One region of the Paraburkholderia sprentiae WSM5005 genome, then DNA from elsewhere that is predicted to be linked to it. Evidence: predicted binding sites of a transcription regulator. Region 1 holds the regulator's gene; each other region holds the start of a gene.
What was found. Region 1 encodes LexA, which represses DNA repair genes until DNA is damaged. Its sites were predicted from a motif close to ACTGTATNNNNATACAGT; they were not measured.
Positions count from the first base shown of each region.

Region 1 (4,198 bases):
GCTCAGATAAGCCACCGTGATGCCGAGTGTCAGGCCAAAACCGGGCAATGCGCTCGGCTTGCGGAAGGTCAACGTGGTCATGCTGGATACTCATTCATGGTTGATGCTCGCGCGGTCATTCGTTCGCCGAAGGCGCGCCGCTTGAGCGCGCCCTGTTGCCGCTGCCTATGATTCAGGCGGCGGTCGTTACTGCGGCTGATAAATCGAATCGAACACGCCGCCGTCCGCGAAATGGGTCTTCTGCGCACTGGCCCAGCCGCCGAACGAATCGTCGATGGTGTACAGCTTCAGCTTCGGAAACTTCGCGGTCAGATCGGCCGGTACCTTGTTCGAACGCGGCCGATAGAAATTGCGTGCGGCGATCTCCTGGCCCTGCTCGCTATACAGGAAGTTCAGGTACGCCTCGGCGAGCTTGCGCGTACCGTGCCTGTCGACGACCTTGTCGACCACCGCGACCGGCGGCTCGGCGAGGATACTCACCGACGGCACGACGATTTCGAACTTGTCCGGACCAAACTCCTTCAGCGACAGGAATGCCTCGTTTTCCCACGCGATCAGCACGTCGCCGATACCGCGCTGCACGAAGCTCGTGGTCGCGCCGCGCGCGCCGGAATCGAGCACCCCGGCGTTCTTGTACAGCTTGCCGACGAACTCCCTGGCCGTCTGCACGTTGCCGCCCGGCTGATGCTCGGCGTACGCCCATGCGGCCAGATAGTTCCAGCGCGCGCCGCCCGAGGTCTTCGGATTCGGCGTCACGATCGACACGCCCGGCTTCACCAGGTCGTCCCAATCCTTGATGTGCTTCGGGTTGCCCTTGCGCACGAGAAACACGATCGTCGAGGTGTACGGCGACGCGTTGTCCGGCAGACGCTTCTGCCAGTTCCTGTCGACGAGCCCCTTGTTCGCGAGCGCGTTGATGTCATAAGCGAGCGCGAGCGTGACGACGTCGGCCTGCAACCCATCGAGAACCGAGCGAGCCTGCGCGCCCGAGCCGCCGTGCGACTGCTTGAAGGTGACGGTTTCGCCGGTCCTCGCCTGCCATTGCTTGCCGAACGCCTGATTGATGTCCTGATACAGCTCCCGCGTCGGATCGTAGGACACGTTCAGCAGCGTGGTGTCGGCGTGCGCAACGCCGCTCGCGCCCAACATGCCCAGCGCGCCCGCCGCGGCGACGGCGAGAGCCGCGATCCGTTTTTTGGTTCGAGCCGCAAGCCCCGTGTGCCGATAGTTCATCTCAATTTTTCTCCGCGTGATGGTCCGCTGATGAGCGTCCGATGTTGTTCTGCGTCGCGGTCACGTGCACATGAGCGCTAACCCCGAGGCAGTCTATCGAAGGGCTTTCATCATTAAAAATAATGTTTCTTCATTTTTTAATGCTTAAAAGTGGTAACGGCAGATGCGACGGCTGCTGACGCGCCAAAAACGACGCGCTGTCGCCGATAAGCGACGCCGCAGCGCGCCTCTTCCATCGAACCTAAAGTAAAGCTTGAAATGCGCCGAATACTGTATAAAAATACAGTCACCTGTTCATACATACAGTGGCCATGACAAAACTCACCGCACGACAGCAGCAGGTTTTCGATCTGATCCGCCGCGCGATCGAACGCACCGGCTTTCCGCCCACTCGCGCGGAAATCGCCGCCGAACTCGGTTTCAGTTCGGCCAATTCCGCGGAAGAGCATCTGCGCGCGCTGGCGCGCAAGGGCGTGATCGAACTCGCAGCCGGCGCGTCGCGCGGCATCCGTCTGCTGTCCGGGCAAGAGGACGCCCCACATCAGTTCACGCTCCCGCATGCGGGCCTGATGCAGTTGTCACTGCCGCTGATCGGTCGGGTCGCGGCGGGTAGTCCGATCCTCGCGCAGGAACATATCGCGCAGCACTACGCGTGCGACCCGGCGCTCTTCTCGAGCAAGCCCGACTACCTGCTCAAAGTGCGCGGCCTGTCGATGCGCGACGCCGGCATTCTCGACGGCGACCTGCTCGCGGTGCAAAAGCGCAGCGAAGCGAAGGACGGCCAGATCATCATTGCGCGGCTTGGCGACGACGTGACGGTCAAGCGTCTGAAGCGCCGGCCGAACGGCATCGAGCTGATCGCCGAAAACCCCGATTACGACAACATCTTCGTGGCAACCGGCAGCGCCGATTTTGCGCTGGAAGGGATTGCGGTCGGGCTCATCCGCCCCGGCGAATTCTGATCTTTCACTGTCGCCGGAACGCTTGCGCCGGTTTGTCCAACTCAAGCCGCATTTACGCCGTATCGCCTGGAGAGACTCATGGAACGCCTTGCCCGCCTGCTGCCTTTTCGCCAGTTCGGCCGTTTGCGCCATCTGCGCAAGCTCACGCCCTGCGCGCTGATCGAGGCGCCCGCAACGCGCACGCCGTCGCTGTTCGACGTGCCTGCCGCAGCTTCCGCTCTGCCGTCGTCGTTGCCGGCGTTCGCTCGCGTGTCGCTGAATTCAGCGCTGAACATCGCCGAGCCTGCGCGTCGCGCACCGGTGCGGGTCTACCATGGACCGTCGCGACTGATCATGGTCGGCACGGTCGACGCCGTATGCCGTATGATCGATCGTTGCATAGCCGACGAAGCCAACGTGCACGGCGCGGTGTTCGAAGCCTGAGCGAATCCTGAGCACGCATGCAATACGCACTTCGGATGTTCAGCGTTTCGCGTGGGATGGGATCGTTTCGACCTCGCCGTGGTCGACGTTAGATCATCACTGACGTGGAGTCCCATTCGATGCGAATTCCGAAACGTATACAAGGCAGCGCCACCCGGCCGCTGCTGATCACGCTGATCGTGGTGATCGTGGTTGCCGCGCTGGGGTTTATTTATGCGTCACCGTATATCGCGGTGAACAATCTCAAACGCGCAGCAGACGCGCGAGACGCGCAAACCGTCAATCAGTACGTGGACTTTCCCGCGCTGCGCGATAGCCTGAAACAACAGGTCGGCGCCATGCTGACACGACGGCTCGAAGCGGACGCCGGCAACAAGATGGCCACGATCGGCGCGGTGATCGGCGTGACGTTGATCGGCCCGCTCGTCGATGCCTATGCGACACCCGACGGCGTCGCGGCGCTGCTGAACGGCATGCCCCCACGCGGTATGCCGGGTGAACAACCGTCCGCGCCACCAGCGGCGGGCGGCGAAGCGCCGGCCGCACCAGCCGCGGGCGACACCGCCAATCAGGCAAGCTCGCCGCCACCCGGGCGTCAAAGCACGGCCGGCTATCGCAGTCTCAACGAATTCGTCGTCACGTACCGACGTGGCGAAGGCAATGCGAACTATTCGGCAATCTTCCGTCGCGAAGGTCTCGTCACGTGGAAGCTCGCCGCGATCAATCTGAACGAGTGAGATCGAAGCCTGGCCGGAAGGAATGCGTGGCTGGCCATCCGAGGCCAGCCACATGACAGCTTTGTTCACATCTTGGCTACATGAGAGGGCACACCGCTTCGCGCCCTCGGCTAGCGTGTTACGCCGCAGCCGCCTGCTGCTGCTCCTGCACGGACGAGCACGCCACCAGAATGCTGCACGACACCCTGTCGAGCAGCGGCGTGTTGCCCGCTCCCATCCACCAACGCGACAAACCGGTGCGGCAGCGATGGCCGACCACCACGAGATCGACCTGCAACTCGTTGGCAAGATTGGCGATCTCGTCGATCGGATGACCGAACGCGAAATGCCCTTGCGCGCTCACGCCGCGCTCGGTCAGCCAGTTCACGCCTTCCTGCAGAATCTCCCGGGCCGTTTTTTCGAAACTGCCGCACGCTACGTCCGTCAACAAGCCCGCGCTTTGCGCAATGCTCGAACGCATGTCGACGACCGATAACAGATGCGTTTCCGCCTTCAGGTCCAACGCCAGATCGGCACCGCAACGCAGGGCTTTGCGGCCTTCGCGCGAGCCGTCATAGCACAACAGGATTTTCCGGTAGCTCGCCATCAGTTTTCTCCATTCGCGCGGAAGGCGCGGTCTGAATCAATCATGGTGCGCCGCAATTCGGCTTGCAAGGGATGGAAAACGCTAAGTGCATAGTCGGTGCACGCAGGTCCCGTCCGCACAAGCGTCGGGCGATCCGAAGCGGCGTTTACGCGCGGATGCCGCAATGCAAAACGGTACACCACCACGCAACGCGCGCATTACGCGTTCCCGGAGGCTCGCTCGCATCGGCGATGCCCATACCCTAGAATAAACGGCTT
Region 1 is NZ_CP017561.2:1,438,969-1,443,166, reverse strand. It holds gene cysT (sulfate ABC transporter permease subunit CysT) at 1-81, opposite strand, end outside; gene BJG93_RS06630 (sulfate ABC transporter substrate-binding protein) at 187-1,233, opposite strand; gene lexA (transcriptional repressor LexA) at 1,545-2,195, shown strand; gene BJG93_RS06620 (hypothetical protein) at 2,274-2,618, shown strand; gene BJG93_RS06615 (DUF2939 domain-containing protein) at 2,738-3,355, shown strand; gene BJG93_RS06610 (universal stress protein) at 3,474-3,941, opposite strand.

Region 2 (4,198 bases), 100 kb from region 1:
GAGCCGGTATTCGCCCTTGGGCGCGCGCATGCGCGCCAGCGTGATGAGCTCGGACAGGTTGCCGTAGCCGTTGCGGTTGCGGGCGAGCAGGATCAGGCCGAACGCCGGCGAACCATCGGCATTGACGAGCCGGAAATACGAACCAACGATGAACGGCAGATTCGCGTCCTTCGCCGCGACATGCGCGCGCACGACACCTGCAAGCGAGCATTCATCGGTGATCGCGAGCGCGGAGTAGCCGAGTTGCGCGGCACGCTCGGCCAGTTCCTCAGCGTGCGACGCGCCCCGCAGAAACGTGAAGTTGGAAAAGCAGAACAGCTCGGCATACGCCGGCAGCATCGTGAAGGTGGTGTCCATGGCCGCTCATCCGCGCCTGTCAGCCGAACAGGCCATGCAGGAACCAGCGTTGCTCTTCTTCCGCGTCGCGGCTGCTCACGCGTTCGCGGTAGATCCAGTAGCAGCTCTGGTCTTCTGCCTGCGCGACGAAGTAATCGCGCGTGACGAGCTCGCCGTCGAACCAGCCGCTCTCGATGCGCTCGCCCGGCGACACCATGCGCAACGGCGAGCCATAAAACGGGCGGTGCTGGCGCATCAGCAGGCGCACGGGCGTGTCGAGCATCCACGTCGGGCGGGGCAGATTCCGCGGCAGCGCGCCGGGCTTGATCGGCTGCGAGACCGGCAGCCAGCGGTTCGCGATCTCCGGCCGATGATCGGCGCTCGGCGCGGGTTTCAGCACGTTCTCGTCGCCCAGCCGCGCGGCCAGCAGTTCGAGCAGGCGCTCGTGGTCCTCTTTCGAGCCGCCCGGTTCGGGAAACAGCGTGTCGGACGTGGGCGCGGCCGGCTCGACCTTCGATGCATCGAGCCGCAACGCAATCACCGGCGCGGCGAGCTCGATACGATGCAGCCGCTCCTTCAGCAGGCGAATCAGATGTTCTTCGCGCCAGCTCGGCTCGCCGAGTGCGATGTCGAGCGTGGTCGGCTCGATTGCATCGCGGCCTCGCTCGTGTTCGAGCGACAGGCGAATGCCGGTGAGCGCGAGCTGTTTCGCGCACAGCCATCCGCACAGTTGCACGACGAGCCGCTGCGCGCCGAACACCGCGCCATCCGCGTGTTCGAGCCGGTCGGGCATCTCGATGCGCGCCGAGAACGTGGGCGGCAGTTCGAGCCAGTCGAACAGTTCGGGCGCGGTCCCGAACGCGCGGTCGAGCGAGTCGAGCAGATGTTCGCCGCAGCGGCGCTGCAAGCCGGCGCGGGGCAGGCGGCGCAGATCGGCGATGCGCTCGCAGCCGAGGCCCGTGAACCAGTCGGCGAACGGGCGCACTTCGGGCACGGCGAGCATCGGCAGGGCGCACAGGCGCCGTTCGAGCGACGCGAGCTTCAGCACGCGGCGGTTGCCATACTTCGCGAGCAGCCACGCGCCCTGGCCGGTCGGCGCGGCACTGATGCGCGCGCTGAAACCGAGCGCGTCGAGGATGGCCTTCGCATCGCGGCACAGCGCGAGCAGGCCGCCAAAGAGCCGCAGACTCGCGCCGATCTCGACGACGACCGTCGCCTCATCGAGCAGCGCGACTTCGGGCGAGAAGCGCATCAGCGCGATGCCCACCTCGCGATGGGCCGCCGCCTCGCGGCCGCTATCGCGCTCATACATGGCCGTCTGCGGCGACAGCGTCAGCACGCCGCCGCGCTTCATGCCGGGACGCACGCCTGCCGAGCGCGCGGCGGGGTCGGCCATGACCACCTTGTCTTTCTCCAGCACCGCGCAGCCATGCGCGGGCTCAGGCGACCACTTCGGTCTGAAGACCTCGAGCGGCAACTTTGGCAGATGAACGGCGAGAAAGACGCGCATGTCGGGAAAGCAGAACGGGGGTGGGTTGAAGGGGAATCGACAGGGGCTCTGCGCGAGCGGGCCCTCGTCGTTTCACGATGTCGATGGTGAGACCTTCGGCCGATGGCCTGAGCGCGAGCCGCAGCAGCGCGGGCGATGCATCCTGCGCGGTGGCGAGCGGCCGCACCATGATGAAAAGTGTCTCCGACGATTGCGCGGCCAGATGCAGACGGCGCAGCGACGACGCCTGCGCGTGCTGCGCCCAGAAGATCAGCGCGCCGCAACTGCCGGCGCGCAGGATCTGCTCGGCCGACCACAGCGCGTCGGCGGTTTTCGGCGCATTGATCCACAGCACCTGCTGCAGCGACAGGCCGATGTAGTTGAGCCCGAGGCCGTCCGGTGTATGCGGCGGTTGCACGAAGGCGACCGGACGCTCGCCGACGGCGCTGAGCGCCGGCTGCAACAATCGCAGTTCGCCGACGCCGGCCTGCTGCACGAGCAGATCGACCAGCGCGCCGAGTGGCCAGCCGCCGCCGGGCAATTCCGCCGACAAGGCCGGATAGCCGGTATCGACGCTGCGGCCGCGGCCAGCGGCCAGCTGGGACGCCCGCCACAAGGACGGATGAATGGCTTCCGGTGCTGGCAGGGCGGCTATCATTGACGAAAATACCTGTATGGATATACAGTATCCTACATGTTTTTTACGAGATAGCGAACAGGCACTTTTTTAGAGGCGGGTTCATGGACAGGGGTACGGCGACGCCGATTGCAACGGCTCATGCATTGGCAGCGCGAAGTCATGCCGTCCATAATTGCAGCGGCCCTCAACCCCGGAGACCCCCATGCTGCGCACGTACCTCGGAAGTTGCCATTGCCAACTCGTCAAGTTCGAAGCGCGCATCGACTTCGACGAGGGCACGTCCAAATGTAATTGCAGCTACTGCAGCAGGCTGCGATTCTGGCACGTGCAGGTTCGCCGCGAAGACTTCCGCCTGCTCTGCGACGAAGCCGTGCTGAACGAATACCAGGGTAACAACCTGGTCGCGCATCACCCGTTTTGCAAACGCTGCGGGGTCCACGTATTCGATCGCATCGACATGCCCAACGGCACAGGGTATCCGTATATCAACGTGAACATCATGTGCCTCGATGAACTCGATCTCGACGCAGCGTTGAATGCGCCAGTCACCTATCGGGACGGACTGCACAACGACTGGGGCAATCCGCCGGTGCAAACGCGGCATCTTTGATTGCGCCGGTCGGCGCGCTCTTCGGGCGCGATGGGAAAGGCTCGCCAAGCAGCCTGCTAGGTCTTCTTCGCAGACGGAGACCTAGCGCCGCACGCACGGATCACAAGTTGCACGACGTGTTCAGTGACCGAACCGAAAGCCTTTCGCGACAGTGCACGCTTGCCGCTGAGCGCGCGTATCTGCGCATCGAAATCCGCGTAGTGCTGCGTCGTGGCCCAGATCATGTACATCAGCGTTTGCGCATCCACGTTCGCGAGCAGGCCGCGCGCGACCCAGTCGTCGATGACGGTCACGCGCGTGTCGAGCCACGGCTTCACGCGTTGCGCGAGGATGTCCTGCATGTGCCCGGCGCCGTGAATGATTTCGTTCGCCCATACCTTCGATCCGAGCGGCCGCCGTCGCGACAACTCCATCTTCGCGCGCACATAGCCGCCGATCGCTTCCACCGGGTCGTCGCTCCCTTCGAACGTATTCGCCGCGCGATGCCAGTCTTCGAACAGGTCTTCGAGCACGCGACGATAAAGTGCGAGCTTCGTCGGGAAGTAGTAGTGGACGTTGGCTTTCGGTAGGCCCGCGCGTTCGGCGATCATTGCCGTGCTCGCGCCTTCGAAGCCGCGCTCCGCGAACACGGCCTCCGCGCACGCCAGAAGATGCGCTTCGTTGCTCTCGCGAATCCGAGCCTTGCGACGCCGCAAAGGTGGCGCTGCATCGTCGTTAGCCGTTTCGCTCAACAGTGTGTCGTGGTGTTTCATCGTTAGCCCTGGCGCCGCGTCGCGCTTTATTCTAGCTGCTTTGCGCCCGCGTCCACCGGGTCATTCGCGCCGTGTTGTGGTGCGGGAAGAAGACCGGCTTCATTGCAATGGCATGCTTCTCGCTCTGATCGCCAACTGTTTGGGCTCGCACGAAAGACATTGATTTCATGATTTTAGTCAGCTACAACCTGTCCAACTGGACAGGATTGGAAGCAGGCATCGCGTCGGGGTTTACCACGCAAGGCGTCTCGATCGAGAGGAGCAAGACGAATGAATGCGACACCCGAAGGGTTGAAACAAGGACTCGATACGTCGATCCGGGTCAACGGCAAACGGCTGTGGGATAGCCTGATGACGATGGCGAAGATCGG
Region 2 is NZ_CP017561.2:1,338,656-1,342,853, forward strand. It holds gene BJG93_RS06125 (error-prone DNA polymerase) at 1-357, opposite strand, end outside; gene BJG93_RS06130 (Y-family DNA polymerase) at 377-1,846, opposite strand; gene imuA (translesion DNA synthesis-associated protein ImuA) at 1,776-2,483, opposite strand; gene BJG93_RS06140 (GFA family protein) at 2,668-3,075, shown strand; gene BJG93_RS06145 (TetR/AcrR family transcriptional regulator) at 3,132-3,827, opposite strand; gene BJG93_RS06150 (Zn-dependent hydrolase) at 4,098-4,198, shown strand, end outside.
Region 2: the regulator LexA is predicted to act here: its motif matches at 2,495-2,512, upstream of imuA (translesion DNA synthesis-associated protein ImuA).

Region 3 (4,198 bases), 1.1 Mb from region 1:
CGGCGCGCACGTGGCGGCGCTGGGCATGCGCTTCTACGACGGCCCGATGTTTCCGGCCGACTACCGCAACAATATCTTCATCGCCGAGCACGGCTCGTGGAACCGCAGCAAGAAAGTCGGCTACCGGATCGTGCGCGTCATCACCGATCCGGACGGCAAGCACGCGCGCCAGCAAGTCTTTGCCGAAGGCTGGCTACAACCCGGCGAATCGGTCTGGGGCCGCCCCGCCGACGTGCTGCCGTTGCCAGACGGTTCGCTACTGATCAGCGACGATACTGCCGGCGCGATCTATCGCGTCACGTATGCGGCGCCGTAGCACGTGGATGCATGCGTATTCGGCTGACGTTCAGGCTTACTGTGAGCCAGGTCTGGCGCGTCCCGCCGCCCCCGCCTTCAGCCCGGGCGTCCGCCCTCCACGTGACCACGCGCCGGCCGCAGGCGTAGAATGCGCGTCGGTCCGCGCCCGCGGCGCGCCGCTCCTTTCGACTGCCTGTCACTCTGCCCACGCGTTCATGTCCACCGTCGCCTCGAGTTCCCCGCGCTTCAGATCCAAGACGCTCACCGCCGCGCTGGCGTTCCTGTTCGGCAGCCTCGGCGCCCACCGCTTCTATCTGTACGGCACACGAGACATCTACGGCTGGGCGCACCTGCTCGGCACGCTGATCGGCATTCCCGGCCTGATGCTGCTGATCGCGTCAGAGCGTGCGTCGATCCTCGGCTGGGTGCTCGCGTCGATTGGGGCGGTCTCGTTGTTTGCCGCGTTTCTGGCGGCGCTCGTCTACGGGCTGCGTCCGGATCAGAAATGGGATGCGCAATTCAACGCTCACACAGAACGCAAAAGCCGCTCGGGTTGGACGGTCGTTTTCGTCGTGATTTTTTCGCTGCTGATCGGTGCGTTTCTACTGATGACCAGTCTCGCGTTCGCCTTCCAGACCTACTTCGAAAGTCAGCTTGAAGCGGCCAGGTCGATTTCGCAGTAATTCCCCGTATCGGGACCAGCAGGCGTTCCAGCGCTAGAAAAGCCTAAGTTGCGGATTGTCGCGCGCCTGTGCGCTTGCCTGCTCGGGGCGTGGTGGCCCGATCCGGCGAAAGTGGGACATGTCGAGAATGCCGCGCTCGCGCCCGTTTAGCCCCAAGCGGCACACGGCCTTTTGAAAGCGCTGCCTGAGCAAATCCGCCCATAAGCCCTCCCCCTTCATGCGGGTCGAAAACGACGAGTCGTAATCCTTGCCGCCCCGCATGTCGCGCACACGGCTCATCACGCGCTCGGCCCGTTCCGGAAAATGAGCGCTCAGCCAATCCTTGAATAACGGCGCGACTTCCCACGGCAGCCGCAGCACGATATAGCTCGCATTGCTGGCGCCCGCTTGCGTGCAGGCTTCGAGCACGCGCTCCAGGTCCGGTTCGGTGACGAACGGGATCACCGGCGCGATGCTGACGCCGACCGGAATGCCCGCCTCGCTCAGCGTACGGATCGTTCGCAGCCGGCGCGACGGGGTGGCCGCGCGCGGCTCGAGCGTGCGTGCGATATCGGCGTCCAGCGTGGTGATGGTGATCGCCGCCATGAATTGCCCGCGCTCCGCCATCGGTGCGAGCAAGTCGATGTCGCGCTCGATCAGCGACGATTTGGTGATCGCCGCGAACGGATGGTTGCGCTCGCTGAGCACCTCTATCACCCGACGCGTAAGACGCAGGTCTCGCTCGGCCGGTTGCCATGCGTCGGTCGCGACGCCGAGTGCGATCGGCTCCGGTACGTAGGATTTCTTCGATAGGTCCCGCTCGAGCAGTTCCGGCGCGTTGATCTTCGCGTAGATGCGGCTTTCGAAATCAAGTCCGGGCGACAAGCCCAGATAGCTATGCGTGGGCCGCGCGAAGCAATAGATGCAGCCGTGCTCGCAGCCGCGATACGGATTGAGCGACACGTTGAACGGAATGTCCGGCGACGCATTGCGCGTGAGGATCGTTTTCGCGCGCTCCTCGAACACTTGCGTGCGCAGGACCTTCGGCTCACCGTCTTCGTCGGCTGTCTGCCAGCCGTCGTCGACGGCCTCGCGCTGGTCGACTTCGTAGCGGCCTTGCAGGTTCGTGACCGCGCCGCGCCCCTTGCGAGGCGCCGGCGGCGCGATCGGAAATTCGGGAATGTCAGAGGTGTCGGCGTCATCCACGGCGGGCCACGCAAGCAAAAGCATTGAGGAAGCGCTAAAAAGAAACTGCGTAAATACTGTACAAATATACAGTATTTACGCAGTTTGTCGAGCACTTGGTTTGCTCGCGTAATGCGCGGCTAGCCCGGTCAGCGGGCACGCAGTTACTCGCCCACTGCAATCGTCAGCGTTTCCTTGATTTCCTCCATCACCACGTAGCTCTTCGACTGCACCGCGCCCGGCAGCTGCAGCAGGATGTCGCCGAGCAATTTTCGGTAGTCGGCCATTTCGCCGATGCGCGCCTTGATCAAATAGTCGAAATCGCCCGACACCAGGTGACATTCGAGCACCTCGGGGATCTTCTGCACCTCGCGCCGGAACTGGTCGAACATATTGCCGCTCTTGTGATCGAGCGTTATCTCGACGAACACGAGCAACGCCGCGCCCAACTCGGCCGGGTTCACGCGTGCGTAGTAGCCGGTGATCACGCCGTCGCGCTCCATCCGCTTGACGCGCTCGATGCACGGCGTCACCGACAGTCCCACCCGCTCCGCCAGATCCTTCATCGCCATTCGGCCGTCCTGCTGCAGAAACCGCAGGATCTTGTGATCAAGCTTGTCGAGAGCCCGCACGGGCTGGCGCTGGGTCCGCATAGTCTTTTTTCTGAAAACGATGAAAATACGATAACAAAACCTGCCTCACTGCCAATAGTATAGCCGTTAACACTGGGCAAACGGCATTTCACCTTGCGTTGCAGCTCGTTGAATGGAGTCACATCGAATTCAGCGGCGAGCTCGCTGCCCTCACTCAATTTTCGAATACCTGGAGCAGCTATGCGAGTCGTCGTTTTGGGCAGTGGCGTCGTCGGCGTGACGAGTGCGTATTACCTCGCGCGCGCCGGTCACGAAGTGACCGTCATCGATCGCGAAGCTGGCCCAGCGCTGGAAACCAGCTTCGCCAACGCGGGCCAGATCTCGCCCGGCTATGCGTCGCCGTGGGCCGCGCCGGGCGTGCCTCTGAAGGCGCTCAAGTGGATGTTCCAGAAGCACGCGCCACTCGCGATCCGCCTCGACGGCACCGCGTTCCAGTTGCAATGGATGTGGCAGATGCTGCAGAACTGCACGGCGGCGCGCTATGCGGTCAACAAGGGCCGCATGGTGCGGCTCGCCGAATACAGCCGCGACTGCCTGCAGGCGCTGCGCGCCGACACAGGCATCCGGTACGAAGGCCGCACCGGCGGCACACTGCAGGTGTTCCGCACGCAGCAGCAGTTCGACGGCGCCGCGAAAGACATCGCCGTGCTCCAGGAAGCGAACGTGCCATACGAGCTGCTGACGGCCGACGAACTCGCGAGGGCCGAGCCGGCGCTCGGCGCGGTGTCGCACAAGCTGACCGGTGGGCTGCGCCTGCCCGGCGACGAAACCGGCGACTGCCAGATGTTCACGACGCGCCTCGCGGCGCTCGCCGAAGAGCTGGGCGTCAAGTTCCGCTATAACACGTCGGTCGACGCGCTCGCGATGGCGGGCGGCCGCGTCGCGGGCGTACAGTGCGGCGGCGAGCTGGTGCGCGCGGATTCGTTCGTGGTCGCGCTCGGTTCGTATTCGACGCGCTTCCTCGATGGCATCGTGAAGATCCCGGTCTATCCGCTAAAGGGCTATTCGATCACCGCACCGATCGTCAACGCGGCTGCCGCGCCGGTATCGACCGTGCTCGACGAGACCTACAAGATTGCGATCACGCGCTTCGACGACCGCATTCGCGTCGGCGGCATGGCGGAGATCGTCGGCTTCGACAAGTCGCTGCGCAACGCGCGCCGCGAGACGCTCGAGCTGTCTGTGAACGAGCTTTTCCCGGGCGGCGGCGACACGTCCAAGGCGACGTTCTGGACCGGTCTGCGGCCGATGACACCGGACGGCACGCCGATCGTCGGCCGCACGCCAGTGCCGAACCTGTTCCTGAACACCGGCCATGGCACGCTCGGCTGGACGATGTCGTGCGGCTCGGGTCAACTGCTCGCCGACCTGATGTCGGGCAAGCAGCCGGCGATTCGCGCG
Region 3 is NZ_CP017561.2:2,529,005-2,533,202, forward strand. It holds gene BJG93_RS11550 (PQQ-dependent sugar dehydrogenase) at 1-316, shown strand, start outside; gene BJG93_RS11555 (NINE protein) at 513-980, shown strand; gene BJG93_RS11560 (PA0069 family radical SAM protein) at 1,014-2,189, opposite strand; gene BJG93_RS11565 (Lrp/AsnC ligand binding domain-containing protein) at 2,309-2,797, opposite strand; gene BJG93_RS11570 (D-amino acid dehydrogenase) at 2,978-4,198, shown strand, end outside.
Region 3: the regulator LexA is predicted to act here: its motif matches at 2,221-2,238, upstream of BJG93_RS11560 (PA0069 family radical SAM protein).